Regions from separate parts of the Hydrogenophaga sp. L99 genome, predicted to be linked through region 3. Evidence: predicted binding sites of a transcription regulator. Region 3 holds the regulator's gene; each other region holds the start of a gene.

Region 1 (9,729 bases), 1.7 Mb from region 3:
GCGCCGGCAGGCCAATGCTGCGGCACACGGCCACCATCACATGGGCCTGGTCCTGGCACACGCCCAGCTCCCAGTCAAACGCTTCGAGCGCGGTGGTTTCCACGCCGGTGCTTCCCGGGCGGTACTGCACTTTGTCGGCCACGGCGCTGGCCAGGGCCACCAGGTCGGCCATGGTGGGCTGCTCGCCACGCGCCCGCGCCGCCACCAGGGCTGGCACCGTTTGCAAGGCCCACATGGCCATGCGCGGGTGCGGCTCGGCCAGTGGGGTGGAGCGTAAGAAAAAGGCGGGGTGCAGGCGGCCGGTGTCGGCAAATTCGGCCGTGCCGTGGGTGCTCACCTGGCCTTTGGCCACCACGGTGATGCGCCGCAGGGCTTCTTCGGCGCGCGCCACCAGGCTGAAGCTGTGCACCCGGTTGCCCTGGCCGTCGGGCTGGGCGTGCAGGGTGCCCGGGGTGCGAATGTCCCACTGCTCGACCGTTTGGCATGGGCCGCTGGCGGGCCACAGGTGCAGGGTTTGCACCGAATACAGCAGCGGCTGGCTGTAGGTGTAGCGGGTGGTGTGGCTGATGTGGAATTTCATGCGGGGATCGGGGCGTGCTGAGGCCAGCGCGCATTGTGCCCGCCCCGCATGGGCAGCTCCGCTGTGAAGCCGCTCAGCCGATCAATGGGTGGTGGGCACCAGGAAGTCCTGGCTGATGCGCCCGCCCAGTTCGTTCACCCGGTCGAGAAACTGCGTCAGGAAAGCGTGCAGGCCGGTGGACAAAATCTCGTCGATGCGGGCGTATTGCAGGTCGGCCTTCAGCTTGCCGGCGCGGCGCAGCGTTTCACTGGAATGGTCGTTGGCCACCACGCTCAGGTTGTTGACCACTTCGTTCAGGCTGGCGGCCAGGCTGCGCGGCATGTCGGCGCGCAAGATAAGCAGCTCGGCCACGCGCTCGGGCGTGATCACGTCGCGGTACACCTTGCGGTAGACCTCAAAGCCGCTCACGCTGCGCAAAATGGCGCTCCAGTGGTAGAAGTCGTACTCTTGGTCCAGCTCGCTGGCGGCACCAAAAAAGTCGCTCTGCACGGCGTGAAACTTCACGTCCAGCAGGCGCGCGGTGTTGTCGGCCCGCTCCAGAAAAGTGCCCATGCGGTAGAAGTGAAACGCTTCGTCTTGCAGCATGGTGCCAATGGCCACGCCGCGCGAGAGGTGCGAGCGGTGTTTGACCCATTCAAAAAAGGCGCCGGGGTCGCGCTCGAAGTCTTTGGACTTGAGGTACCCCGCCAGCTTGAGCCAGGTGGAATTTTGCGTTTCCCACAGCTCCGTGGTCAGCGCGCCCCGCACGGCACGGGAGTTTTCACGCGCGGCGCGCAGGCACGAACAGATGCTCGACGGGTTGGACTCGTCGCGCACCATGAAGTCCATGACGTTGCGCGGCGTGATGTCCTTGCCGTATTTGGCGGTGTAGCTCGGCATCAGCTCGCTGATCACCAGCAGGCCTTCCCAGCCCACCTGAGCCACCGCGGCCGACTGCGGCAACAGCGAGGTCTGGTAGTTGATGTCGAGCATGCGCGCGGTGTTTTCCGCGCGCTCGGTGTAGCGGGACATCCAGAACAAATGGTCGGCAGTGCGTGACAGCATTTCAATAACTCCGGCAAACAGCGCCAAACAAGCAGCGCAACAAGTGATTCATTCCAGCGTCGCGGGGGGATCAGTCCTCCAGCACCCAGGTGTCTTTTGTACCGCCGCCTTGTGACGAGTTGACGACCAGCGAGCCGTCTTTCAGCGCCACACGGGTCAGGCCGCCGGGCACCATCTGCACTTCTTTGCCGCTGAGCACAAACGGGCGCAGGTCAATATGGCGCGGCGCCACGCCGCTGTCCACATAGGTGGGACAGGTGGACAGGCTCAGCGTGGGCTGGGCAATGTAGCCGTCGGGTTTGGCTTTCACCAGCGCACGAAACTCTTCCACTTCGGCCTTGGTGGACGCCGGGCCCACCAGCATGCCGTAGCCGCCCGCGCCATGCACCTCTTTCACCACCAGCTCTTCCATGTGAGCCAGCATGTACTTCAGGTCTTCCGGGTTGCGCCCCATGAAGGTGGGCACGTTGTTCAAAATGGGTTTCTGGCCCAGGTAAAACTCGATCATCTTGGGCACGTAGGGGTAAATCGACTTGTCGTCGGCCACCCCGGTGCCCACGGCATTGCAAATGGCCACGTTGCCGCTGCGGTACACGCCCAGCAAGCCCGCGCAACCCAGCGTGGACGTGGGGCGAAACACCAGCGGGTCCAGAAAATCGTCGTCCACGCGGCGGTAAATCACGTCCACCCGCTTGGGGCCGCGGGTGGTGCGCATGTAGACAAAGTTGTCTTTCACAAACAGGTCTTGGCCTTCAACCAGCTCGATGCCCATTTGCTGCGCCAAAAAGGCGTGTTCAAAGTAAGCGCTGTTGTACATGCCGGGCGTGAGCACCACCACCGTGGGCTCGGCCGTGGTGGCGGGGCTCACGGCGCGCAGGGTTTCCAGCAGCAGGTCGGGGTAGTGCGCCACGGGCGCCACGCGGTTCTGGCCGAACAACTCGGGGAACAGCCGCATCATCATCTTGCGGTCTTCCAGCATGTAGCTCACGCCGCTGGGCACACGCAGGTTGTCTTCGAGCACGTAGTACTCGCCCTCACCGGCCGCGTTGGGGGCCCGCACAATGTCGACACCCGCAATGTGCGAGTACACGCCACCGGGTACGTCCACGCCCATCATTTCGGGGCGAAACTGGGCGTTCTGGAAAATCTGGTCGGCCGGCACAATGCCCGCCTTGATGATTTCCTGGTCGTGGTACACGTCGTGAACGAAGCGGTTGAGCGCGGTCACGCGCTGCACCAAGCCTTCTTCCATGCTGCTCCATTCCTTGGCCGGGATGATGCGGGGAATCAGGTCAAACGGAATCAGGCGCTCGGTGCCCGAGCCGTCCTCGTCTTTGGCGCCATACACCGCAAAGGTGATGCCGACGCGCCGGAAGATCATTTCAGCCTCTTCACGGCGCGACGCCATGACCTCCTCGGGCTGCTGCGCCAGCCAGCGGGCGTAGTTTTCGTAATGGGCTCGCACCTCGGTGGGCGAGGCGTTCATTTCATCAAACATCGGTCGGCTCATGGGCGTTTTCTCTCCTTGTTACAGCATAGCAAGGACTGGGCCAGGCACCGCAAGTTCAGCCCCAAATCGGTGCAAAAAGAAGCGACCCGCGCGCTGACGGCGAAGTGAGATCAGTCGTTTTGCAGCGTTGTGAACGCGGGCGCCGGGTGGTGCCAATAGCGCCGCGCCTCGTCTCGCTGGCATTGCACCGCGTCGGGCTCGGCGCTGCGCCAGGTGGCGGCGCCGCAGTCGGCCGACGTCACCCAGCGCATGCCGCGCTGGCGGTAGCGTTCCAGCACGGCCGGCGCCGGGTGGTTGAAGCGGTTGCGGTAGCCCGACTGCACCAGCACCCAGCGTGGGCGCAGGGTGTTGAGCAGCACCGGGCTGCTGGACGTGAGGCTGCCGTGGTGCGGCGCCAGCAACACGGTGGCGCGGGCGTCGGGCTGGGCCAGGGCCAGGCGGGTTTCCTGCTCGGCGTCGATGTCACCGCCCAGCCAGGCGCTGTGCTGGGCGCTGGCCACGCGCAGCACGCACGACATCGCGTTGCTGCTGAGCAGGCCCTGGCCCTCGGGCCCGTAGTGGGCGGGCTGCGGGTGCAGCACCTCAAAGTCCACCCCGTCCCAGCGCCAGCGCTGGCCGGCCACGCAGCGCTGCGCGGGCTCGGCGTCAAAAGACGACAGCCACCGCGCCTGAGGCCAGGCGCTGCGCACCGCCGCCATGCCGCCGGCGTGGTCGCTGTCGCGGTGGCTCACCACGACGGTGTGGGGCGCCTCGCCCAAGGCGCGCAGCAGCGGCACAATCACGCGCTGCCCAGCGTCGCTCTCAGGGCTGTAGCGCGGCCCCGCGTCGTACAGCAGGGTGTGGCGGGCGGTGCGCACCAACACGGCGCTGCCCTGCCCCACGTCCACCGCGAGCAGCTCAAACTGCCCCACCGCGGGGCGCGGTGGCGCCCACAGCAGCACAGGCCACACCAGCAGCAGCCCGGCACCGCGCACCGCCCAGGGCAGGCGCAGCACCAGCAACACACCGCCCAGCACCCCGGCCAGCGCCAGCGGCGCCGGCGGTATGGCCCGGTGAATGGCAGCCCAGGGCCACTGGGCCAGCCACTGCAACACCGCGGCTTGCGCCTGCACCGCCAGCGCGGCGGCCTCCCACAGCACCGGCACGGCCACACCCAGCATGGCCAGCGGCGTGACGACCAGCGTGACCCACGGAATAGCCAGCAGGTTGGCCAGCAAGCCCACCACCGAAAACTGGCCAAACAACAGCAGCGACAACGGCGCGAGCGCCACCGTGACCACCGACTGCTCGCGCAGCAGCCCGGCGGCGGCACGCAGGGAACGCCGGGCGCGCGGTTCCAGCTCGGCCTGGGCCAGGCGGGCCAGGCGCTGCCCCGGGTCGGTGGCAAACAAAATGCCCACCGCCACAAAGCTCAGCCAGAAGCCCGGCTGCAGCAAGGCCCAGGGGTCCAGCAACAGCACCGCCACCATGGCCAGCAGCCACACCACCGGCCATGGCCAGCGCCGCACCGACAAGCGCAGCCCCACCACCACGGCCAGCATGATCACGGTGCGCTGCGACGGCACGCCCCAGCCCGAAAACAGCGCGTAGGCGGTAGCCAGCACCACCCCGCCCACACTGGCTGCCAGCGGCGTGGGCACCGCCAGCAAAGCCTGTGGCCGCACCCGGGCCAGGCGCCGCCACAGCGCCCCAATGAGTGCGGTGGCCAGCCAGGCAAACATGGTGACGTGCAAGCCGGAGATGCTCATCAAATGGGCCACGCCGGTGGTGCGAAACAGGTCCCAGTCGGCGCGCTCGATGGCACTTTGGTCACCCACCACCAGCGCCGCCAACACGCCGGCGCTGCGGGGCTCGTCCACCTGCGCCTCAATGCGGGCGCCGACCCACTGGCGCGCCGTGTCCAGCGGGTGCCAGGCGGTGCGGCCCAGGTGCTCAGGGGCGGGGTCTCGCGGGCCGTTGCGCACATAGCCAGTGGCGCCAATGCCTTGCTCCCACAGGTTGCGCTCGCGGTCAAAGCCGTGCGGGTTGGCGTTGCCGTGTGGGCTGCGCAGGCGCACGGTGAAGCGCCAGCGGTCGCCGGCGCGCAGGCCAGGGGTATTTCGGACGCCGGCGCTGGCTTCTTCAAATACCGCCGCTGCGCTGCCATACCAGCTCAGCTGCAGGCGCCCGGGCACAGCCACCGGATGTCCGGCGCGGGTGGCGGTTTCCACCACCAGGTCGAAGCGCTCGCCCAGCTCGGTGCGGCGCGGCAGCGAAGCCACGCGCCCGGTGACCACCAGGTCCAGACCCTGCAGGTGGTGGGGCATGGCCTGCGCAGCGTAATGGGCCGCACGCGTGCCCGTGAGCCCTGCGCCCGCCAGCACACCCGCCAACACCGTGCCCAGCAACAAGCCAGGCGGGCCGAGCCGCGCGAACCGCGCAAACCCCAACAGCAGCACCCCACCCGCCAGCAGCAGACCCGCATACACCCCCAAAGGCCACAGGGCCGCTTGCTGCAACTGCAATGCCACCCCGAGCACCCAGGCCAGCAAAAAAATCAGGCCAGGGTGCGCCATGGTCAAGCGACGCAATGTCTGTTTAGACAGAACGCACGGCGCAGCCGCCGGCGAGCGGTCGCAGGGCTAGGAGCCTGCGCGGCAGAAGGCATCGTAGCGAAACGGGTGGGAAAAGAGCCCAATTTGGCCCTGCTTTTGAGGACTGTGGCCGTCGCCACAGCCGGAAAAACAGGGGCGAAGTGGGACTTTTCTCCATCCGTTGCAGCCGATGCGCTTCTGCCGCGCAGGCTCCTAGGCCGGCAGCCATGGCCGTCTGGCGCAAGACTTGCTAGCATGGGTACGGGCCGCGACGGCAACGCGCGCGCCAGCGAATTCATTGTTTTTATCCCCTGTTGAAAGACACCAGCATGGCCATTCATGTTGCCCTGAGCCACATTACCCATTATCGGTACGACCGCCTGGTCAAACTCGGTCCGCAGGTGGTGCGACTGCGCCCTGCGCCACACAGCCGCACCAAGGTGTTGTCTTATTCCCAACGCATCGAGCCGGCCGGCCACTTCATCAACTGGCAGCAAGACCCGTTCGCCAACTACCAGGCCCGCCTGGTGTTTCCCGAGCCGACCACCGAGTTCAAGGTCACCATCGACCTGGTGGTGGAAATGGCGGTGCACAACCCGTTTGACTTCTTTCTGGAGCCCAAGGCCGAGAAGTTTCCGTTTGCCTACGACGCCGCCCAGCTGCAAGAGCTCGCGCCGTACCTGGCCACGGCGCCGGTCACACCCCTGCTGAAGGCCTACCTGGCCAAGGTGGACCGCACCGAGCGCCGCACCATCGACTTTCTGGTGGACGTGAACCAGATGCTGCAGCGCGATATTTCGTACACCATCCGCATGGAGCCGGGCGTGCAGACGCCAGAAGAAACGCTCACGCTGGGCAGCGGTTCCTGCCGCGACACCGGCTGGCTGATGGTGCAAATCTTGCGCCACATGGGCCTAGCGGCGCGCTTTGTGTCGGGCTACCTCATTCAGCTCAAGTCGGACGTGAAGTCGGTCGACGGCCCCAACGGCCCCGAACAAGATTTCACCGACCTGCACGCCTGGTGCGAGGTGTTTTTACCCGGCGCCGGCTGGATCGGCCTGGACCCCACCTCGGGCCTGCTGGCCGGTGAAGGCCACATTCCGCTGGCCTGCACGCCGCAGCCGTCCAGCGCGGCGCCGGTGGAAGGCGCCATGGACAAGTGCGAGGTGGAGTTCAGCCACCACATGGGCGTGACGCGGGTGTACGAGTCACCCCGCGTGACCAAGCCTTACTCCGAAGAACAATGGGCCGGCGTGCTGGCACTGGGTGAAGCGGTGGACGCCGACCTGGAAAAACACGACGTGCGCCTGACCATGGGCGGCGAACCCACCTATGTGGCCACCGCCGACCGCGACGCCGCCGAATGGAACACCGACGCCCTGGGCCCCACCAAGCGCGGCTACGCCACCGAGCTGCTGGGCCGGCTGCGCGAGCGCTACGGCGCGGGCGGCTTTGTGCACATGGGCCAGGGCAAGTGGTACCCCGGCGAGCAGCTGCCACGCTGGGCCCTTTCGCTGTTCTGGCGGGCCGACGGCGAACCCTGCTGGAACAACCCGGCGCTGCTGGCCGACGAACGCGACCAGGCCCGCTTTGACGCCGAAGACGCCCGCCGCTTCACCCAGGCGCTGGCGCGCAAGCTCGGCTTGTCCACCCAATACATCACGCCGGGTTATGAAGACACTTGGTATTACCTGTGGCGCGAACGCCGCCTGCCGGTCAACGTGGACCCGTTTGACGCCAAGCTGGACGACGAGCTGGAGCGCGCCCGCCTGCGCCGCGTGTTCACCCAGGGGCTGGACGCGACGGTGGGCTTTGTGCTGCCGCTGCAGGCCGATGGCGACGGCCCGCTGTCCAACACCGGCAAGAGCGGCTACCACCGCGTGTCGGGCACCCGCTGGTCCACCGGGCCGTGGTTCTTCCGCGACGAGCGCATGTACCTGGTGCCCGGCGACTCCCCCATGGGCTACCGCCTGCCGCTGGACTCGCTGCCCTGGGTGTCGGCGGGCGACTACCCGTACCACATCGAGCAAGACCCGCACACCGCCCGCGACCCGCTGCCCAAAGGCGCCACCGTGAAGCACCAGGTGTCGCCCCACCAGGTGGGCGGTGGTTTTGCCGAAGGGGGCACCGTGGCCATGCAGGGCATGGACTACAACGCCACCGGCCCCGCCGCGGACGGCCTGCGCCCCGGCCAGCCCGGCCCCGGCGCGGCACCGGCGCAACCGCTCTCGGCCAAGTTTCCGCAGCGCAACGAATCGGCCGCCTGGCTCACCCGCACCGCCTTGTGTGTGGAAACGCGCGACCCGCACCGCGCGAATGGCCCCAAGGCCGAAAAAGTAGGCGGCGGCAAAAACCAGCACATCTATGTGTTCATGCCGCCCATGCAGCGGCTGGAAGACTACCTGGACCTGCTCGCCGCCGTGGAAGCCACCGCCGAAAAGCTGGGCATGGCCATCGTGCTGGAAGGCTACCCGCCACCGCGCGACCCGCGCCTGAAAACGCTGCAGGTCACGCCCGACCCGGGCGTGATCGAGGTCAACATCCACCCCGCCCACAACTGGGGCGAGCTGGTGGACCACACCGAGTTTTTGTACGGCGCGGCCCACGAAACCCGGCTGTGCGCCGAAAAGTTCATGACTGATGGGCGCCACACCGGCACCGGTGGCGGCAACCACTTTGTGATGGGCGGCGCCACCCCGGCCGACTCCCCGTTTTTGCGCCGCCCCGAGCTGCTGGGCAGCCTGGTGGCCTACTGGCACAACCACCCTTCGCTGTCGTACTTGTTCAGCGGCATGTTCATTGGCCCCACCAGCCAGGCGCCGCGGGTGGACGAGGCGCGCAACGACCAGCTCTACGAACTGGAAATTGCGCTGGCGCAGATCGAGAAAAACCGCCAGACCTACGGGCAGGACATGCCCCCGTGGCTGGTGGACCGCACGCTGCGCAACATCCTGATCGATGTGACCGGCAACACCCACCGCAGCGAATTTTGTATTGACAAGCTGTATTCGCCCGACGCACCCACCGGCCGCCTGGGCCTGCTGGAACTGCGCGCGTTTGAAATGCCGCCGCACGCCCGCATGAGCATTGCGCAGCAGCTGCTGTTGCGCGCGCTGGTGTCGCGTTTCTGGCAACAGCCGTGGCACGGCAAGCTCACCCGCTGGGGCACCGAGCTGCACGACCGCTACCTGCTGCCCACCTATGTGCGCATGGACTTCCAGGACGTGCTGACCGACCTGGCCGACTTTGGCTACAAGTTCGACCCGGCCTGGTTTGAGCCGCACTTTGAATTCCGCTTCCCGCTGGTGGGCGAGGTGGCCGCGCGCGGCATCGAACTCACCCTGCGCAGCGCCCTGGAGCCCTGGCATGTGATGGGCGAAGAAGGCGCGCCGGGCGGCACCGTGCGCTATGTCGACTCGTCGCTGGAGCGCATTGAAGTACGGGTAAGCGGCTGGAACGACAGCCGCCATGTGATCACCTGCAACGGCCGCGCCCTGCCCCTGTACAGCACCGGCACCGTGGGCGAATTTGTGGCCGGCGTGCGCTACAAGGCCTGGAGCCCGCCGTCGGCGCTGCACCCGTCCATACCTGCGCACGCACCGCTCACGTTTGACATTGTGGACACCTGGATGCAACGCTCGCTGGGCGGCTGCCAGTACTTTGTGGCGCACCCGGGTGGCCGCAATTACGACACCTTCCCCATCAACGCCTACGAGGCCGAAAGCCGGCGCATGTCGCGTTTCTTCCAGATGGGCCACACGCCGGGCAAGATGGTGGTCACGCCCGCGGCGTCGAGCCGCGAGTTCCCGTGCACGCTCGACCTGCGCACCTGATCAGCACGGATCGCCGAAGTTCGTGAAGGAAGCCCCCGGAGCTCCATCGGTGCACGGGCCGCCCGCTCCCCAGCGGGCATACTCGGAGCCCGTGACAAAAGAAGCCCCCGACCCGCTGTTTGACGAGCCCAGCCCCGGCCAGCCCGGGGACTGGGCTTTGTCGCTGTCCATTCCCGCAGACGCCGGCCA
Region 2 (9,729 bases), 950 kb from region 3:
TCTTCGGTCAGCGCACGGATCACCGAGCCGCCTTTGCCGATCACGTCACGGATCTTCTCGGGGTTGATCTTCATGGTGAACAGCTTGGGCGCGAAGTTGGACACTTCGGTCTTGGCTTCGCCCATGGCTTCCTGCATCTTGCCCAGAATGTGCATGCGGGCTTCTTTGGCCTGAGCCAGCGCAACCTGCATGATTTCCTTGGTGATGCCCTGGATCTTGATGTCCATCTGCAGCGCCGAGATGCCGTTGGTGGTGCCAGCAACCTTGAAGTCCATGTCGCCCAGGTGGTCTTCGTCACCCAGGATGTCGGTCAGCACGGCGAAACGGTTGCCGTCCTTGATCAGACCCATGGCGATACCGGCCACATGGGCCTTCATGGGCACACCAGCGTCCATCAGCGCCAGGCAGCCGCCGCAGACCGAAGCCATCGACGAGGAACCATTGGACTCGGTGATTTCCGAGACCAGGCGCATCGTGTAAGGGAAGTCTTCTTTGCTGGGCAGCGCGGCGATCAGCGCACGCTTGGCCAGGCGGCCGTGGCCGATTTCGCGGCGCTTGGGCGTACCAAAGCGGCCAGCTTCACCAGTGGCGAAGGGAGGCATGTTGTAGTGCAGCATGAAGCGGTCTTCGAACTCGCCAGCCAGTGCGTCAATGCGCTGAGCGTCGCGGTCGGTACCGAGCGTGGCCACGACCAGCGCCTGGGTTTCACCGCGGGTGAACAGCGACGAGCCGTGGGTGCGGGGCAGCACGCTGTTGCGGATTTCGATGGCGCGCACAGTGCGGGTATCGCGGCCGTCGATGCGGGGCTCGCCAGCCAGAATTTGGCCGCGCACGATCTTGGCTTCGATCTCAAACAACAAAGCTTCAATCGCCACGCCGTCAAAGGCCACGCCTTCGGCTTTCAGGCTCGCCATGACGTCGGCATAAGCCGTGCGGCAGGCCTGGGTGCGGGCCTGCTTGTTGCGAATCTGGTAGGCGGCTTCGAGTTTGGCCTTGGCCAGGCCGTCGATCTTGGCGATCAGGGCTTCGTCTTTGGCAGGCGCTCGCCAGTCCCAGACCGGCTTGCCAGCGTCGCGCACCAACTCGTTGATGGCGGCAATGGCGATATTGCCCTGCTCGTGACCAAACACCACGGCGCCGAGCATGATCTCTTCGGACAGCTGATCGGCTTCTGATTCCACCATCAGCACGGCGCCTTGCGTACCAGCGACCACCAGGTCAAGCTGGCTGTCTTTCAACTGGGTCTGACCCGGGTTGAGCACGTACTGGCCGTTGATGTAACCCACGCGGGCTGCACCAATGGGGCCGTTGAACGGGATACCGGACACCGACAGGGCTGCGGACGTGGCGATCATGGCCGCGATGTCGGCCTGCACTTCGGGGTTCAGGCTGACCACGTGCACGATGACCTGGACTTCGTTGTAGAAGCCTTCAGGAAACAGGGGGCGGATGGGGCGGTCGATCAGGCGGCAGGTCAGCGTTTCGAGTTCGCTGGGGCGGCCTTCGCGCTTGAAGAAGCTGCCGGGGATCTTGCCGGCGGCGTACGACTTTTCGGTGTAGTCCACCGTCAGCGGGAAGAAGTCTTGACCGGCCTTGGCATCGGTCTTGGCGACCACGGTGGCGAGCACCACGGTGTCGTCGATGTTGACAACCACAGCGCCAGTGGCCTGGCGGGCGATTTCGCCGGTTTCCATGGTGACCGTGTGCTGGCCCCACTGGAAGGTCTTGGTGACTTTATTGAACATGCTCATGGGTTTTCTCCTATGGGCCACCCAGCAGAACTGGCGGGCGGCATGGCGTGCAGACCATCTGCACAAAACCCGGAAACACAACCCAGAACACGATGCCATTCCAGAGCCGCTGAACACCGCACGGGCGCGGCCATCAACACCTTTGGAATGACACAGCTTCGCTCTGTTGTTGCTGCTCCGGAATCAAAAAACGTGGCTGACAAACAAAAAACGCCCGAGCCAGCGAACCAACTCAGGCGTTTTGCGTGTCATGCCGTACTCAAAATTACTTGCGCAGGCCCAGCTTGGCGATCAGGGCGATATAGCGCTGAGCGTCTTTGGACTTCAGGTAGTCCAGCAGCTTGCGGCGGCGGCTCACCATGCGCAGCAGACCACGGCGACCGTGGTGGTCTTTGGCGTGGGTCTTGAAGTGGGGGGTCAGCTCGTTGATGCGGGCGGTCAAAATAGCGACCTGCACTTCCGGGCTACCGGTGTCGTTGGCGGCGCGGGCGTTGTCCGCAACAACGGCGGCTTTGATGGTTTTTTCGATCATGTTGAATTCCTTGGGGTGACATGCGTCCCGTCGCAGCCTGCCAGCGCACGGAACGCCAGGCCTGACCGCCGCAACGGGCGTGAGTTGCCGTCTAACCAGACAGCAACCGACAATTATAGCCCAGTCGCTTTTGAACGCTGGTCTCGCAGCCAGGCCTGCAAACGCTCGACGCCCTGCACGAGGCGCTGCGGGTCGCGGCTGGCAAAACACCACCGCAGCCAGCCCGCCGCTTCAGGGCCAAAAGCGCTGCCCGGCGCCAGGCCCAGGCCGGCCTCGCGCACCAACCGCTTCGCCACATCCAGGCAGTCGGGCTGGCCTTCCAGTCGAAAGAAAGCGTACATGCCGCCTTTCGGCATGGCCAGCGTGACGCCGGGTATGGCTTGCAACAGCGGCACCAGGGTGTCGCGGCAGGTTTGCAGGTGGGCCACCAGCGCGGGTGTCACGTCGTCACCGCGCTGCAGCGCCACCACGGCAGCGCGCTGGGTGAACACCGGGGCGCACGAGGTGTTGAACTCAATCAGCTTGCCCACGGCGTGCGTCAGCGCGGGCGGCAACACCAGCCAGCCCAGGCGCCAACCGGTCATGAGGAAGCTCTTGGAAAAACTGTGGGCAACGATCAGGCGGTCGTCCGGTTCGGCTACATCCAGAAAGCTGGGCGCGGCGCCATTGGCGCTGTCAGCGGCGTAATACAGCCGCTCATAAACTTCGTCCGCCAGCACCCAGGTGCCGGTGCGGCGGCAGTGCGCCAGGATGGCGGCCTGCTCGTCGCGGCTGAGCGTCCAGCCGGTCGGGTTGTTGGGCGCGTTCACGATCAGCAAACGCGTGGCCGGGGTGATGGCCGCCAGCAGGGCAGTCATGTCGAGCACCCAGGCGCCCGCGTTGTCGCCGGCGTCGGCCACGGTCAACGACACGGTTTTGACCCGCGCGCTCATGATTTGCGGCTGCGCCACCAGGTTGGGCCAGGCGGGCGTGACCACCACCACCTCGTCACCCGCCTCCACCAGCGCCTGTGACGCCAGCATGAGGCCATTGACGCCGCCCGAGGTGACGGCGATGCGGTCAAACCAATGGTCGACGCCGCGCCCAGGATGCAGGCCATGGGTGTAGACCGCAATCGCCTGGCGCAACTCGGGCAGCCCCAGGTTGTGGGCGTAAAAGGTCTCGCCCAGCTGCAGCGAGGCAATGGCCGCTTCGCGGATGAAAGCCGGCGTGACCTCGTCGCTTTCGCCAAACCAGAACTTGAGCACGTCCGGGCGGCCCAGACCTTCGTTGGCCACTTCGCGGATGCGCGACTCTTCCAGGTTCTCAACCACTTGACGCATCAGTCATTTCCTTTGTTCGAGACCCTTCCGGACGGCGGGAGGGTCATGGTCGAACCATGTTACAGCTGTGTGGCTGCTCGGCCTGCTGGGGGCTGATGCTGCGGATGACACGAAAACCATAGCCCGAGCCTTCGACATCGAACCTCACACCGGGCGCGCCCTGGCGGTCCATGACCGCCACCGTCAGCGGCTGCTGAAACTGGTGGTCGGCGGCGCGCATGCGGGCGCGCTGGCCGGCAAAGGTGACGTCGGCTTTTTCGAGCTGGGCGGCGATGTTGGCGGCGTTGATCGGGCTGCCATCGGCGCCCGCGCGCCCAATGGCCTGCGCCAGCGACTCGATCATGAGCTGCATGCGCATGTGCACATAGTCCTCTTCGGGCTTGGGAAAACGCTGGCGGAAGGCTTGGTAGAAGGCTTCCGACTCGCGCGTGGCCACGTTGGGGAACCAGTCGGCCACGGCCACCACCTTGCCGATACCCGCATCGCCAATGGCCGCAGGCGCACCCAGCGCGTTGCCATAGAAGGTGTAAAACGTGCCTTCAAAACCCACTTCGCGAGCGGCTTTCACCAGCAGCGTCAGGTCGTTGCCCCAGTTGCCGGTGAGCACGGCCTGGGCGCCGCTGGCCTTGATTTTGTTGGCATAGGGCAAAAAGTCTTTCACCCGCGCCATGGGGTGCAGTTCGTCGCCCACAATTTTCACGTCGGGCCGCTTGGCCGCCAGCTGGTTGCGCGCTTCGCGCAGCACCGCCTGGCCAAAGCTGTAGTCCTGACCGATCAGGTAGATGTTTTTCAGCGCGGCGTCTTCACGCAGCACGCTCATGAGCGCGGTCATGCGCATGTCGGCATGGGCGTCAAACCGGAAATGCCAGTAGCTGCACTTTTCGTTGGTCAGCACCGGGTCAACCGCCGAGTAGTTGAGAAACACCACCTGGCGCGACGGATCGCGTTCGTTGTGCTTGTTCAAGGCATCAATCAGGCCCGACGCGGCTGCCGAGCTGTTGCCCTGGGTCACGATGGTGATGTTGCGGTCGATGGCGGAACGCAGGGCCGACAGGGCCTCTTCGGTCTGGCCTTTGCTGTCAAAGCGCTCGATCTGCAAGGGGCGGTTGCCGCCGGGCAGCTTGACACCGCCGCGCGCATTCACACGCTCGGTGGCCCACACCAGGTTGCGGAACACGGCCTCGCCGGTGTTGGCAAATGGACCCGAAAGGCCTTCGATCATGCCGATGCGAATCGGGGATGCGCCAGCGGTTTGAACGGCTGGCTGCGCGGCCACCGGCAGGCTCAGACAGGCCGCCATGGCCAGCGCCCAGGTGGTGCAGCGCCGGCGCGAAGAAGATGACAAAACGGGTTTCATACGGGTTCCGGTGAAGGTGGGCTGGCGGGTGGCCGGCACAGTTCCCAGGCGGGGTCCAGCCGCCCCAATGGGAGCGAGACCCGTGACGCGCTGGGTCGGGGTGGCGCAGTGTAATTCATAATTAACTTTGCCCAGCCACCGATTTTTGCAGGCCGATGGTCAGCCGCTCATGGCCGAAATGAGCCGCCCGAAGCCTTGCAAATCGGGTGCCAGGCCGATCAGGCGCTGGCTTGTGCCAGCTCGGCCAACGGCCACCGGGGCCGCACGTCAAAGCGGTAGCCGCTGGCGGCAAACGGCTCGTCACCGGTGAAGGCCAGACCGGCCTGGGCCCGCAGGCCAGCGGCCAGGGCGATCATGGCGCCGTTGTCGGTGCACAGATGCAGCTCGGGGTAGTGCACGCGCAGACCGCTCTTGGCGCAAGCGGCATTGAGCTGCTCACGCAGCAGCGCGTTGGCGCCCACACCGCCCGCCACGACCAGGCGGCGCAGGCCGGTCAGCTTGACCGCGGCCAGCGACTTTTTGACCAGCACCTCCACAATGGCGGCCTGCACGCAGGCGGCCACGTCGGCCTTTTGCTGCAGGCTCAGCGGGTCGGCCAGGTGCGTGGTAGCCGGGCCGTCCATGCTGGCGTGGGCCAGCCGCTTCACCTGGGTCAACACCGCCGTTTTCAGACCGGCAAACGAAAAGTCGAGGTCGCCGCTGTGCAGCAGCGGGCGCGGCAGCTTGTAGGCCAGCGCATCGCCCTGCTCGGCCAGCTTGGACAGCGCAGGCCCGCCGGGGTAACCCAGGCCGAGCAGCTTGGCCGACTTGTCGAACGCCTCGCCGGCGGCATCGTCGATGGTTTCGCCCAACAGTTCGTAGCGCCCCACGCCGTCCACCCGCATCAGCTGGGTGTGGCCGCCCGACACCAGCAGCGCCACAAACGGAAACTCAGGCGGGTCGGCGCTGAGAAACGGCGACAACAAATGCCCTTCCAAGTGGTGCACGCCCAGCACCGGCTTGCCCAGGGCAAAGCCCAGCGCGCAGGCCACGCCCGAACCCACCAGCAAAGCGCCCGCCAGGCCCGGCCCGCGGGTGTAGCCCACCGCGTCCACCGCCGCCAGCGGCAGCCCGGCCTGGGTCAACACGGCGTCGGTCAAAGGCAGCACGCGCCGTATGTGGTCGCGGCTGGCCAGTTCGGGCACCACGCCGCCATAGGCCTGGTGCATGTCAATCTGGCTGTGCAGGGCATGGCCCAGCAGCCGGGGCGTGCCGGTGCCGCTGGCGTCCACCAGGGCCACGCCGGTTTCGTCACAAGACGATTCGATTCCCAAAATCAGCATGCCCGGAGTGTACGGGGCGGCACCGTCGCAGGTGGGTACCCGCCCTCACCGCCCCACCCAAGGCGGCATGTTTGTTGCATACAGCGTCCCCAACATCCCTTGCACTTCATGAAATCTGGTTTGAATTTTCTCGTCGCAGCCAAACGCTGCGAAATCGCTGAGCTGCAGGCGCTGGCGCTCACCAGCGCGCTGGTGAACGTGACCGGGCGGCTGGTGCACGGGCTGCAGCGCGAGCGCGGGCTGTCCAACCTGTACCTGGGCTCGAACGGCGCCCGGTTTGCGCCCGAGCGCCAGGTGCAGATCGGCGAATGCCAGGGCCTTGAAAGCGACCTGCGCGCCTGCTTTGACAGCCTGGACACCGAATCAGCCTCGGTGGGCAATGGCGCGCGGCTGTTCAGCCGCATCGCCTATGTGCTGCACGGGCTGGACGCCCTGCCCGGCCTGCGGGCACAGATTGAAAGCCAGGCCTGGGCGGCCCGCCAAGCCACCGAAGCCTATGTGCGGCTGATTGCCGGGCTGCTGGCGGTGGTGTTTGAAGCGGCCGACAGCGCAACGGACCCGGAGATTTCCCGCCTGCTGGTGGCCCGCTTCAACTTCATGCAGGGCAAGGAATTTGCCGGGCAAGAGCGCGCAGCCGGCTCGGCGCTGTATGCCAGCGGGCGGGCTGAAACCAGCGAGCAGCAGCGATTGCTGCACCTGATCGACTCGCAAGAGCGCTGCCTGCAGGTGTTCACCGATTTTTCCAGCACCGCGCTGGGTGCGTTGTGGACACAAAACCAGCCCAGCGCCACGCTGGCGGAGCTGGAGCGCATGCGACGCGTGTTGTGCACAGCAACACATGGCGCAGCGCTGGACGCAAAACAGAGCCAGGCCTGGTTTGACTGCTGCAGCCAGCGCATGGACCGCATGAAGCTGGTGGAAGACCAGCTGGCCCAAGAGCTGTTGCATGTGTGCAAAGACAAGATTGGCGCAGCCCACCGCGACCTGGAAAACTTCACGGCCCTGAGCGCCTCAGCGCCCCGCGAATCGGACGCGCTGTCGTTCTTCAAAGACACGCAACCAGCGGGGAGCACCGTGGGCCTGAGCAACAACGCGGGGGCCGCCGGCCTCGCGCCGCCGCAAGGCTATGGGCTGCACCTGGAACGATCGATTCTGGAGCTGGTGCAAGAGCAGGCCCGGCGCCTGCAAAGCATGGGCGACGAGCTCGACACCGTGCGCGCCAGCCTGAACGAACGCAAGCTGGTGGAGCGCGCCAAGGGTCTGCTGATGGCGCACCGCCAGCTGAGCGAAGAGGAGGCGCACAAAACCATGCGCCAGATGGCCATGAACCAGAACCGGCGGCTGATTGAAGTAGCCGAAGCGGTGCTGGCCATGGCCGAGGTGTTGCCGGAGCGGCGCCGCTGAAACCGCCTGCGTGCAGAGGTATTGCTGCAGTGCACAAAGACCGTGCCTGCCGCGCACCATGCACCAAAAAGAGGCTCCCTCAATGTGCAAAAAGCCGCTGTCAACATGCTGCTGCGCGAAACATCGCGCGACCTGCTGGTTGTCTTTTTTCAATGAAATCAAGGCTTTGAAACGGAACCCCCGCGTTAACCCTTGGCCTGGCATGGTCCCTGCTTTAAACCAAGCGAAGGAGTTTGCGCCAACGGCGGCGTGAACCCCGAAGTCTCCCCAGACACTGGACAACGGCGTCCATCACCGACTCGCTCACCGCGGGTCAGGCGATGGGCGCCGTTTTGTTTGGGTCACCGTTTTTTCATCAGCAAGGAGTTGGACATGAGCGCACACACCACCACACCAGCCGCAGACAGCGCAACCCGCAAGACCGACGCTGCCTCGCGCCGCGACTTCATGAAAAAGGGGGCTGCCACGGCCACCTTCTTCTCCACCCTGGGCCACAGCGGCGTCTGGGCTGCAGGATCCGATGCACCCGAGAAGGCTGAAGTCAAGATCGGCTTCATCCCGCTGACCGATTGCGCCAGCGTGGTGATGGCTTCGGTGCTGGGCTTTGACAAGAAGTACGGCGTGAAGATCGTGCCGAGCAAGGAAGCCAGCTGGGCCGGTGTGCGCGACAAACTGGTCAATGGCGAGCTTGACTTTGCCCACGTGCTGTACGGCCTGGTCTACGGCGTGCACATGGGCACCGCCGGCCCCAAGAAAGACATGGCCGTGCTCATGAGCCTGAACAACAACGGCCAGGCCATCACGCTCTCGAAAGCACTGGCCGACAAGGGCGCGGTAGACGGCGCGTCGCTGGCCAAATACATGGCCGCCAACAAGCGCGACTACACCTTCGCCGGCACCTTCCCCACCGGCACGCACGCCATGTGGATGCACTACTGGCTGGCCGCCGCCGGCATCAACCCACTCTCGGGCGCGCGCCTGATCACGGTGCCGCCGCCGCAGATGGTGGCCAACATGCGCATCGGCAACATGGACGGCTTCTGCGTCGGTGAGCCCTGGAACCACCGCGCCATCATGGACGGCGTGGGCGTGACCGCCAACACCACACAGGACATCTGGCGCGACCACCCCGAGAAGGTGCTGGGCACCACGGCCGAGTTCACCAAGAAGTACCCCAACACCACGCGCGCCGTGATGATGGCCGTGCTCGAAGCCAGCCGCTGGATCGACGCCGGCCTGCAGAACAAGATGAAGATGGCTGAGACCGTGGCTCAGAAGTCGTACATCAACACCGGTGTGGACGCGATCAACCAGCGCATCCTGGGCCGTTACCAGAACGGCATGGGCAAGACCTGGGACGACCCGAACCACATGAAGTTCTTCAACGACGGCAAGGTCAACTTCCCCTACCTGTCCGACGGCATGTGGTTCCTCACGCAGCACAAGCGCTGGGGCCTAATCAAGAGCCACCCCGACTACCTCGGCATCGCCAAGCAGATCAACCAGATCGATCTGTACAAGTCGGTCGCCAGCGCCATGGGCATCAGCGTGCCCAAGGACCCGATGCGCAGCAGCAAGCTGATGGACGGTGTGGTGTGGGACGGCAAAGACCCCGCGAAGTACGCCGATGGGTTCGCCATCAAGGCCTGACCCACACCCTCTGCACTTCGCACGCCCCCTCAGGGGGGCATCGCTGGCGGCCCGGCAAAGCCGGTTCCGCGGCGATCTGGGTTGAAAGCATTTCGCTCGTTGCACTGAAAGGACATCCACCATGGTTGCCGCTGTTTTTCACTCTCCGCTGGAGGCGCCGCTTGCACCGGCCGCCGACTCCAACGCTTCTGCCTCCGTCAAAGCCATGACCAGCACCCCCGCACCCACCCCCCGCAAAACCGCACGCGACTTTCGGGGCCTTTGGATGGCGGTGCTGCCACCGGTGATGGGACTGGCCTGCCTGGTGTTGCTGTGGCAACTGATCGCCAGCACGGGCAACAGCGGTATTCCGAAGCCTTTGGAAACCTGGACCCAGGCGGTGCAGGTGTTT
Region 3 (9,729 bases):
CAGGCGCTCCAGCCGGCGTAGTGGGTTTTCCAGTGGGCGGCGAGTTGCTGAAAGAACTCGCCGCCGTCGCCACCATCGGCCATTTGCGCACTCTCGCGCCCCAGGCCGGGCGGGGGTGGCGCGGCCTTGCCCACCGTGAAAGTGCGCGGGGTGCGAGGCTCCATGCGCTGGGCACGGGCGCTGGCACGGTCTTCAGAGCTTTGGCCCGCCACACCGGCGGCCGCAATGCGCTCGCCATAGGGCGGGTTGAGCAGCATCAGGCCCGGCCGTTCGGTGGGGGGCAGGCGCTGCAGCGCGTCGCCACCGCGCAGCTCAATGGCGTGGGCCACGCCCGCGCGCTCGGCGTTGCGCTGGGCAAAGTCGACCATGCGGAACGACACGTCGCTGCCAAACACGATGGGCGGGTGGCCTTCGGGCCAGGGGCGGATGTCGCGCTCGGCTTCGTCCTGGATGGCGGTCCACACGTGGGGCTGAAAGGGCACCATCTTCTCGAACGCAAAACGGCGCAGCAGGCCCGGCGCGATGTTGAGCGCGATTTGAGCGGCCTCAATCACCACGGTGCCGCTGCCACAGCAAGGGTCGTACAGCGGGGTGATGGCGTCCAGCGACTCGGCCTCGCCGCCGTTCCAGCCAGTGGCGGCGATCATGGCGGCGGCCAGGGTTTCTTTCAGCGGGGCGTCGCCCTTGTCTTCGCGCCAGCCGCGCTTGAACAGCGGCTCGCCCGAGGTGTCGATGTAAAGCGTGAGCTCTTCGGTGGTGAGGTGGGCGTAGATGCGCACGTCGGGCCAGGTGGTGTCCACGCTGGGGCGTTCGCCGCGCTTGGCGCGAAAGCGGTCGCAGATCGCGTCTTTGATCTTCAAGGCGGCGAAATTGAGCGAGGTCAGCGGACTGTGCTGCGCGGTGATCTCGACCTTGATGGTCTGCGCCGGGCTGAACCAGATTTCCCAGGCAATCTCGCCGGCCGCGTTGTACAGGTCTTGCTCGCTACGGTAACCGCCGTGCCAGAGCTGCACCAATACCCGTTGAGAGAGTCGGCTGTGCAGGTTCAGCCGCATGGCGTCGCGCCACGAGGCCTGCACGCCCACACCGCCACGCGCCTTGAAGGCCAGCGGCTCGCCGGTGATGCGCTGCACCTCTGCGGCCAGGTAATCCTCTACGCCAGCGGCGCAAGGGAGAAAAAGTTTGAGTTGGTTCATAACAAGTTACTTCGGCAATGGCTACAGAGCATCTGGTGCGTTGACCCCTTCCAGCATGCCCCACGGAACCGCCCTTCGACAAGCTCAGGACGGGCCGCTGGGGTGGCGGTGACGCGAAGCGGCGCGGGGGGTTACAAGCTCTTTCGCAGGTTCGCGGGCGCAATGCGCAGCGCCTCGCGGTACTTGGCCACGGTGCGCCGCGCGCATTCGATGCCCTGCTCTTTGAGCAGGTCGGAGAGCTGGTTGTCAGACAGCGGTTTGGCCGGTTCTTCGGCCGCAATGAACTGCTTGAGCAGCGCACGCACCGCAGTGCTCGACGCGTTGCCACCGGTTTCGGTGCCCAGCGACGAGCCAAAGAAATACTTGAGTTCGTAAGTGCCAAACGGCGTGGCCATGTATTTGGCGGTGGTCACGCGGCTGATGGTGGATTCGTGCAGGCCCAGCTCGTCGGCAATTTCGCGCAGCACCAGCGGGCGCATGGCGAGTTCGCCGTGCATAAAGAAGTTGCGCTGGCGCTCCACAATGGCGCTGCTCACACGCAAGATGGTGTCAAAGCGCTGCTGGATGTTTTTGATGAACCAGCGCGCTTCTTGCAGGCGCTGCTGCATGGCGGCGTGGCCGGCTTCGCCGCTGGCGCCACCGTCGCGCCCACCGCGGTTGCCGCGCATGGCGTTGGCGTACACGTCGTGCACGCGCAGGCGCGGCATCACCTCGGCGTTGAGCTGCACTTTGAAGCCCCGCCCAGCGCGGGTCACGAGCACATCGGGCACCACCACGTTGCGCTCCACGTCGACAAAACGGCGGCCGGGCTTGGGCTCCAGCCGCGCGATAAGGCCCAGCGCGGCGCGGGCGGTTTCGTCGTCAATGCCACACAACGCACACAAGCGCTTCACGTCGCGCTTGGCCATGAGCTCCAGCGGCTGCTTGCAAATGGCCAGGGCAGCGCGGGCCTCAGGGCTGTTGCGCATTTCCTCGATCTGCAGGCGCAGGCATTCGCCCAGGTCGCGGGCGCCCACGCCAGCCGGCTCCATGTGCTGCAGCAAATGCAGGGCCATGGTGAGGCGCTGTTCGAGGGCTTCGCGGGCCTCCAGCTGTTCCGGGTCTTCCCCGGTTTCCGGGTCGGCCGTCAGCACACCGGGGTTGGACAGGCTGAGCCAGGCGGTGGCCAGGTCGGCCAGCGTGTCTTCCAGGTAACCGTCGTCGTTGAGCGACTCGATCAGGAAATAGAGCGCGGCGCGGTCTTCGTCGCTCAGGCGCAGGCAGCGCGCCTGGTCGTGCAGGTGGTCTTGCAGGCTGACGGGCACGCGCGCCAGGTCGGCCGCAGTGGCGGTTTCGTCGTCGTCGCCCGAGCCGCTGTTGCGGGGCGGTGCGTCACCACCCCACTCGCTGTCGTCGGGCGCCATTTCCACGGTGCCGTCGCCTTCCCAGCTTTCTTCCACCGGGGTGGCACCGTCCAGGCGGCCTTCCAGCTCATCGCTTTGCGCGCTGTCGGTGGTGCTGTCGCTGGAGGACACGCGCTCAGACACCAGGCCGTCGTATTCGGGCGCGGACGCCACCGCCTCGGCCCCAGCCTGTGTGGCGTCGGTGATCTGCTCACCCGCGCTCACCGGTGCGTCGGTCTGCTCCAGGCCAAACGCTTCGCGGTCGGCGATCTCGTCGGTGCGCTCCAGAAACGGGTTTTCGTCCAGCATCTGCTCGACTTCCTGCGCCATTTCCAAGGTGGACAGTTGCAGCAAACGGATGGACTGCTGCAACTGCGGCGTGAGCGCCAGGTGCTGCGAGACGCGGAGGGACAGGCCTTGTTTCACAGGCCGCCCCCCCGCCGCGCTGCGCGCGTCCCCCCCAGGGGGGCGCACCCTGGGACCGGCAAAGCCGGATCCGCGGGTGCCCTGAATAGCGGCGCCTCACTCGCCCACCGTGGCGTGGGCGAAGTGGCCGGGTCAGCCGCCGGGCCGCCCCAAGGCAGGCCCAGCCCCCTTGGGGGGCAGCGACCCGCGCAGCGGAGGAGCGTGGGGGCTTGTTTCATCACATCCGGAAATGTTCGCCGAGGTACACCCGGCGCACATCGGCGTTTTCAACGATCTCGGCGGGCGTGCCGCTGGTGAGCACGTGCCCCTCGTTGATGATGTAGGCACGGTCGCAAATGCCCAGGGTTTCGCGCACGTTGTGGTCGGTGATCAGCACCCCGATGCCGCGCGATTTCAGGAACCCGATGATGCGCTGGATCTCGATCACGGCGATCGGGTCGATGCCGGCAAAGGGCTCGTCGAGCAAGATGAAACGCGGGTTGGTCGCCAGGGCGCGGGCAATCTCTACACGGCGCCGCTCGCCGCCCGAGAGCGCGGGCGCGGGCGAATCGCGCAGGTGGTCCACGTGCAGGTCTTTGAGCAAGGCATCCAGCCGCTCTTCAATGGCGGCGGGCTTGAGCGGTTTTCCCGCGTCGTCCAGCTGCAGTTCCAGCACGGCGCGCACGTTGTCGGCCACCGAGAGCTTGCGAAAGATGGACGCTTCTTGCGGCAGGTAGCCCAGGCCCAGGCGGGCGCGCCGGTGAATGGGCTGGCGCTCGATGGACTGGCCATCCAGCAGAATCTGGCCCGCGTCGGAGCGCAGCAGGCCCACGATCATGTAAAACGAGGTGGTTTTGCCGGCTCCGTTGGGGCCGAGCAAACCCACCACCTCCCCCTTGTCGACGGCCAGCGACACGTCCTTGACCACGAGGCGGCTGCCGTAAGCCTTCTTCAGCCCGCGCACTTCCAGGCGGCTGGTGGAGAGGAGGGAGTCGGGTTGGGCCGCCATTGCCGTGGCGGGCGCCGTCACCGCGTGCCCTCGCCAACCTGCCCGCTGGGACGCAGCGGCACGGGCGAGGCTGCGGGGGCCGTCGGCGCGTCTTCCTTGGGCACGGGCGTGAGCATGGCCCTCACGCGCCCCGACGGATTGCCTGGCGTGCGGTTGGCGACCCCACCGTCCACCGAAAACATGTCGTTGCTGCTGTTGTAGGTGATCACGCTGCCGGATGTTTCGTCGTTGACCTGCGCACCTTTGTAACGCCGCAGCACGGCGCTGCCGACAAAGCGCACCGTCTCGGACTTGCTGTCGTATTCAATGCGCAGGGCCTCGCCCTCGATGAACTCGTTGGCCACGTCGCGTTTCTGGCGGAAAAAAGCCGGGCTGCCGGTCACGGTTCCAAACTGGTTGCCCTGGGCATCCTGACGCACCTCCACACGCCCCCCCCGGATGATGATGGTGCCTTTGGTGATCACCACATTGCCGGTGAACACGCTGGTCTGGTTGGCGTCGTCGTAACGCAGCGCGTCGGCCTCGGCGTTCATGGGCTTGTTGCGGTCGGCCCGTTCGGCATGGGCGGCACCCACACACAACAGACCGATCACCAGCGCAGCGGCCAGCGGTCGAGAGGAGCGAAACAGGTGGAAGGTGGGCATGGCAATGTAGGGCACGAAACTTGCATTCATTGTAGCGGCGCGAGCCGGCGTTTGCGGCTGGCGGACGAGAGACTTTGCCGGCCCGAGCCTGCACGGCATCGCACGGCGGGGCAGACCCGTCGCCCACCCGAAAACGCACAAAGCCCGCGGGCAGCGGGCTTTGTGTGCGGCAAGTGTCCGGCCAGGCTCAGGCTTTTCGCAAGTCGGCGATCAGCGCGTTGGCCACCACCAGCGTTCGCGGACCTTGGCCCGTGACGTAATAGCGGCCCCCCACACCCAGTGATGGGGTGCCTTCCACCTGGTAGGCGTCCTGCAACTGGGTGGCGCGCTTCGCCTTGCCCGCCACTGCAAACGAATTGAAGAAACCGGTGAATTTCTCGCGATCCACCCCTTGCGCGGTCACCCAGGCGGTGATGGCTTCCGCCGTGTTCAGGCGCTGCTTGTCCACATGGATGGCGCGGAACACTTTTTCATGCAGCGCATCAACCTGGCCCATGGCCTCCAGCGCGTAGTACAGGCGCTGCAGGGGCACAAAGGCGTCGTTGAAAGCCACCGGCGTGCGGCGCACCACCACATGGGCGGGGGTCTTCTTCATCCAGTCGTTGAGCAAGGGCTCAAAGTTGTAGCAATGGATGCAGGTGTAGGCAAAAAACTCGACCACCTCAATCTTGTCTGCCGGGCTGTCGACCGGGGCCGGGCGCCCCAGGCGGACAAAATCAGCGCCTTCTTTCAGACTCGTGAGCTGGGCGTGCGCGGGGACAAGGGTCAGGGCTGCCGTGGCACCCAGGGCGGTGGTGGCGCCGGCCGCCAGCAGGGAACGGGAAAATTCGCGACGTTGCATGGATTCAAACTCCTGGTTGGGTCATTTGGGGGCTGCGGACTGGGGAAAAGTTCCCGCGCCCGCACCGCACTTGGGCGGATTTCAACGCTGAACGCGCACCAGAGCGGCTTCCACGCCGTTGACTTCGAGTTGCTCGCGCGTCACGTCAGCCAGGGATTTCTGGTTGAACGGACCGACCCGAACACGGAACACGGTGCGCCCAGACTGCTCGCGTTCGGTCACCTGGGCATCAATGCCGAGCATGGCCAGCTTGGCGCGCTGGGCCTCGGCGTCGTCGGACGTGCGGAAGGCGCCCGCCTGCACAAAATAGGCAAAGGGATCGGCACCGGGTGCGGCGGCTGCAGCCGTCGTGGCCGGTGCAGGCGTGGGCTGCCCCAGGCGGGACTGCACCAGATCACCCAGCGGATCGCCGGCGGGTGCCGGCTTCGCCGGAACCGGAGCTTGAGCGGCCGGCTGAGCCACCGGCGCAGGCAGCGCCTGCCCATCGGCCGGCGGCACCACGATGGCGCCACCCTCCGGGCTGGCGGGCACCGGCGGCACCGCCGACGCATCCTTGCTGCCCAGCGCGGCGTTCGGGTTCCAGCCCCTGTTGCGCTCGGCTTCTTCCACGTCCTGCGCGGGCTTGCGCGACACGCCACGGTCCACAAAGGGGACGGGCACGCGGGTCACATAAATGGCCACCGACAGGGCCGCGCCCAGGCCCACCAGCAGGCCCACCACAAAGCCCACCAGGGTGCCGCCGCGCTGCTGCCGGGCCGGCAAAGAGAGTTGTTTCATAAAGGATTCCAGGCTCACATTTTTTGCGGGGCGCTCACGCCCAGCACCGCCAGCCCATTGTGCAACACCTGTGCGGTGGCTTTCACCAGCGCCAGGCGGGCCAGCTTCACCGCTTCGTCGTCCACCAAAATGCGTTCGGCGTCGTAGTAGCTGTGGTAGCAGGCGGCCAGCTCACGCAGGTAAAACGTGACGTCGTGCGGCGCAAAGTCCTGCGCGGCCGACGCCAGCATGGCCGGGTATTTGGCCAGCTGCAACATGAGCGCCTGCGCGGGGGGGCTATGCAGGGCGGCCAGGTTCACGTCTTTCAGCGTGGCGGGGTCGCCGCCGTCCTTGTCTTGCCAGGCCGCCAGCACCGAACAAATGCGCGCATGGGCGTATTGCACGTAATACACCGGGTTGTCGTTGTTCTTCTGCACCGCCAGGTCCACGTCAAACGTGTATTCGGTGTCGGGCTTGCGGCTGAGCAGGAAGAAGCGCACGGCGTCTTTGCTGGTCCATTCGATCAGGTCGCGCAGCGTCACGTAGCTGCCGGCGCGCTTGCTGATCTTCACCTCTTCACCGCCTTTGACCACGCGCACCATGGTGTGCAGCACGTAGTCGGGGTAGCCCTGGGGAATGCCCACGTTGGCCGCCTGCAGGCCGGCGCGCACGCGGGCGATGGTGCCGTGGTGGTCGGTGCCCTGGATGTTGATCACCTTGGTGAAACCGCGCTCCCACTTGCTGATGTGGTAGGCCACGTCGGGCACGAAGTAGGTGTAGCTGCCGTCGCCTTTGCGCATGACACGGTCTTTGTCGTCGCCGTAGTCGGTGGACTTGAGCCACAGCGCGCCGTCGTGCTCGTAGGTCTTGCCGGCGTCGCGCAGTTTTTGCACGGCTGCGTCCACCTTGCCGCTGGTGTACAGGCTGGACTCCAGGTAGTAGTTGTCGAACTTCACCGCAAAGGCCTGCAGGTCCAGGTCCTGCTCGTGGCGCAGGTAGGCCACAGCAAACAGCCGGATGTCGTCGAGCGCGTCCACGTCGCCGCTGGCGGTGAATGCGCGGTCGTCGGAATGCACCGTCTTCTTGGCCAGGTAATCGTTGGCAATGTCCTGGATGTAGTCGCCGTTGTAGGCGGCTTCGGGCCACTCGGGGTCGCCCGGCTTGAAGCCTTTGGCCCGCAGCTGGGTGCTGTTGGCCAGGGTGCCAATCTGCACGCCGGCGTCGTTGTAATAAAACTCGCGGTAGACGTCCCAGCCCTGGGTTTCAAACAGGCTGCAAATGGCGTCGCCCAGCGCAGCCTGGCGGCCGTGGCCCACGTGCAGCGGGCCAGTGGGATTGGCGGACACAAACTCCACCATCAGGCGCTGGCCGTTGGGTGGGGCCATGCCAAAGCGCTCGCCGGCCTGCAGCACCTCATGCACGATCTGCTGCTTGGCCTCAGGCTTCAGGCGGATGTTCAGGAAGCCGGGGCCGGCGATGTCGATGTCGGCCACCCAGCGTTCGTAGGCGGGCAACACCAGCAGCGCTGCGCGCAGGGTTTCGCCCAGCTGGCGCGGGTTCAGCTTGAGCGGCTTGGCCAGTTGCATGGCGGCGGTGCAGGCAAAGTCGCCATGCGCGGCCACCTTGGGCGACTCGAACGCGGCGCGGGCACCCGCGCCGGGGGACAGTTTTTCCAGCTCGATGGCCAGGCCGGTGAGCAGTTCTTGTTTGATCTTGAGCATGCGGCGATTTTAGGGCGCGGCCGTGCGACAGCCACAGAACGGTCAATCCACTCGCAGGTGCTGGGCGGCGGCGGCCTTCACCGCTTGCGTCAGGCGCTGCGCCGACGGGGCCTCGCGGGCCCAGTGCTGCCAGTACAGCGCCACGTCCACCGTGGCGCCGGGCAGCACCTCTTGCAGGCTGGGGCGGCTGGCCAGGTGCTGTTCGGGCACCATGCCCCAGCCCAGGCCGAGTTCAATGGCGGTTTCAAACGCCTCCACCGCCGGGGCAAAGTGGCGCGGGTAATTGGGCTGTTTCAAGCCAAAGTGCTGTGCCAAAAAAGCGTCTTGCAGCGCGTCTTTGCGGTTGAAGATGATGGCCGGGTGCGACAGCAGCTTATGCGGCGACACCGCGCCAGCGGGCGTGCGGCAGCGCTGGGCCACGGCGGGTGCAGCCACGCAGCGGTAGCGCATGACGCCCAGCGGCTCGGCCACGCAGCCGCGCATGGGCTCGGCCAGCGTGGTCACGCAGCCAATCACGTCGCCGCTTTTCAGCGCATCGTGCGTGTGGTCCTGGTCGTCAATCAAGATTTCCAGCAACAAGCGGTGGCGCTGCAGCACCGGAGCCACGCCGGGCAAAAACCAGCTGGCCACCGAATCGGCGTTGATCGCCACGCTCAGGCTCTGCCAGCGCACGCCGCCACGCGCCTCGCTGCCCTGCAGGCCACCCAGCAGGTCGGCCTCCATCAGGCGCACCTGCTTCACATGGGCCAGCAGCGCCTGCCCGGCTGGGGTGGCGCGCACCTGCTTGCCGCGCACCAGCAGGCGCTGGCCCAGGGCGTCTTCCAGCGCCTTGATGCGCAGCGACACCGCCGCCAGCGTGAGCGACAAGGCCTGCGCGGCCGGGCCAAAGCCACGGTGTTCCACCACGGCGGCCAGGGCTTCGAGTTGGCGGGCATCCAGCATATTTTGGTTAAATATTTATTGAGTGATAAGAGTTTAATTTACCTAGATTTAAATTAAGTGGAATCTGGAACACACTGCCGGTCATTCGAGCCCGACTCGACCCCCAACAGCCCCGCTCCCGGAGATTTCCATGGTCCTGACCTTCCCCACCTTCACCGCCGGCATGGTGCTCAGCATCTCGCTGATCATGGCGATTGGCCCGCAAAACGCGCATGTGCTGCGCATGGGCCTGCAGCGCCAGCACCTGTGGCTCACGGTGGCGGTGTGTGCCCTGGCCGACGTGGTGCTGATTGGTCTGGGCGTGTTCGGCCTGGCGCAGCTGGGCGGCCTGAGCGACAAGCTGCTGGGCGCGCTCATTGGCGCGGGTGTGCTGTTTCTCGGCGTGTACGGCTGGCAGGCGTTTCAGCGTTTTCTGAAGCCGCAGGCGCTGGCGCTGATGAACGACGACACCGGCAAACCCCAACTGGCCGCAGCGCCGGTAACCCAGCGCCAGGCCATCCTGTCAGCGCTCGCTTTTTCCTGGCTCAACCCGCACGCCTGGCTCGACACCGCCGTGCTGATCGGCACCGCCTCGCTGGCCTACGGGCAAGGCAGCACCTCGTTTGGCCTGGGCGCGGCCACGGGTTCGCTGGTGTGGTTTGTGGTGCTGGGCACGGCGGCGTTCTGGCTGGGTCGCCGGCTCAATTCGCTGCACATCTGGCGCGTGCTGGACGGCGCCGTGGCCCTCATGATGTGGGGCACCGCCGCTTGGCTCCTATCTTCATTGGTGTGATCCCATGACCACCACCCGCCCCAGCACCGCCCCGGTCACCGTTTTCGGCCCGGACTTCCCG

What was found. The regulator sigma-54, encoded in region 3, starts transcription at its own class of promoters, with help from an activator protein. The targets are predictions, from matches to a motif close to TGGCANGNAANCTGCTTT.
Region 1: a site for sigma-54 is predicted at 5,944-5,961, ahead of AC4QBL_RS11495 (transglutaminase family protein). Genes of this name have one in related genera too.
Region 2: a site for sigma-54 is predicted at 7,887-7,904, ahead of AC4QBL_RS04280 (CmpA/NrtA family ABC transporter substrate-binding protein). Genes of this name have one in related genera too.

Annotation. Positions count from the first base shown of each region.
Region 1 covers NZ_CM178972.1:2,399,034-2,408,762, forward strand. The annotation lists gene AC4QBL_RS11475 (transglutaminase family protein) at 1-580, opposite strand, end outside; gene AC4QBL_RS11480 (alpha-E domain-containing protein) at 662-1,624, opposite strand; gene AC4QBL_RS11485 (circularly permuted type 2 ATP-grasp protein) at 1,695-3,134, opposite strand; gene AC4QBL_RS11490 (DNA internalization-related competence protein ComEC/Rec2) at 3,245-5,689, opposite strand; gene AC4QBL_RS11495 (transglutaminase family protein) at 6,037-9,540, shown strand; gene AC4QBL_RS11500 (circularly permuted type 2 ATP-grasp protein) at 9,632-9,729, shown strand, end outside.
Region 2 covers NZ_CM178972.1:884,471-894,199, reverse strand. The annotation lists gene pnp (polyribonucleotide nucleotidyltransferase) at 1-1,751, opposite strand, end outside; gene rpsO (30S ribosomal protein S15) at 2,017-2,283, opposite strand; gene AC4QBL_RS04300 (pyridoxal phosphate-dependent aminotransferase) at 2,397-3,605, opposite strand; gene AC4QBL_RS04295 (branched-chain amino acid ABC transporter substrate-binding protein) at 3,649-4,962, opposite strand; gene tsaD (tRNA (adenosine(37)-N6)-threonylcarbamoyltransferase complex transferase subunit TsaD) at 5,181-6,284, opposite strand; gene AC4QBL_RS04285 (nitrate- and nitrite sensing domain-containing protein) at 6,393-7,688, shown strand; gene AC4QBL_RS04280 (CmpA/NrtA family ABC transporter substrate-binding protein) at 8,136-9,338, shown strand; gene ntrB (nitrate ABC transporter permease) at 9,460-9,729, shown strand, end outside.
Region 3 covers NZ_CM178972.1:4,110,392-4,120,120, reverse strand. The annotation lists gene AC4QBL_RS19680 (THUMP domain-containing class I SAM-dependent RNA methyltransferase) at 1-1,196, opposite strand, end outside; gene rpoN (RNA polymerase factor sigma-54) at 1,328-3,004, opposite strand; gene lptB (LPS export ABC transporter ATP-binding protein) at 3,222-3,992, opposite strand; gene lptA (lipopolysaccharide transport periplasmic protein LptA) at 4,010-4,666, opposite strand; gene AC4QBL_RS19660 (thiol:disulfide interchange protein DsbA/DsbL) at 4,824-5,477, opposite strand; gene AC4QBL_RS19655 (SPOR domain-containing protein) at 5,559-6,254, opposite strand; gene argS (arginine--tRNA ligase) at 6,269-7,954, opposite strand; gene AC4QBL_RS19645 (HTH-type transcriptional regulator ArgP) at 7,997-8,896, opposite strand; gene AC4QBL_RS19640 (LysE/ArgO family amino acid transporter) at 9,027-9,668, shown strand; gene AC4QBL_RS19635 (flavin monoamine oxidase family protein) at 9,673-9,729, shown strand, end outside.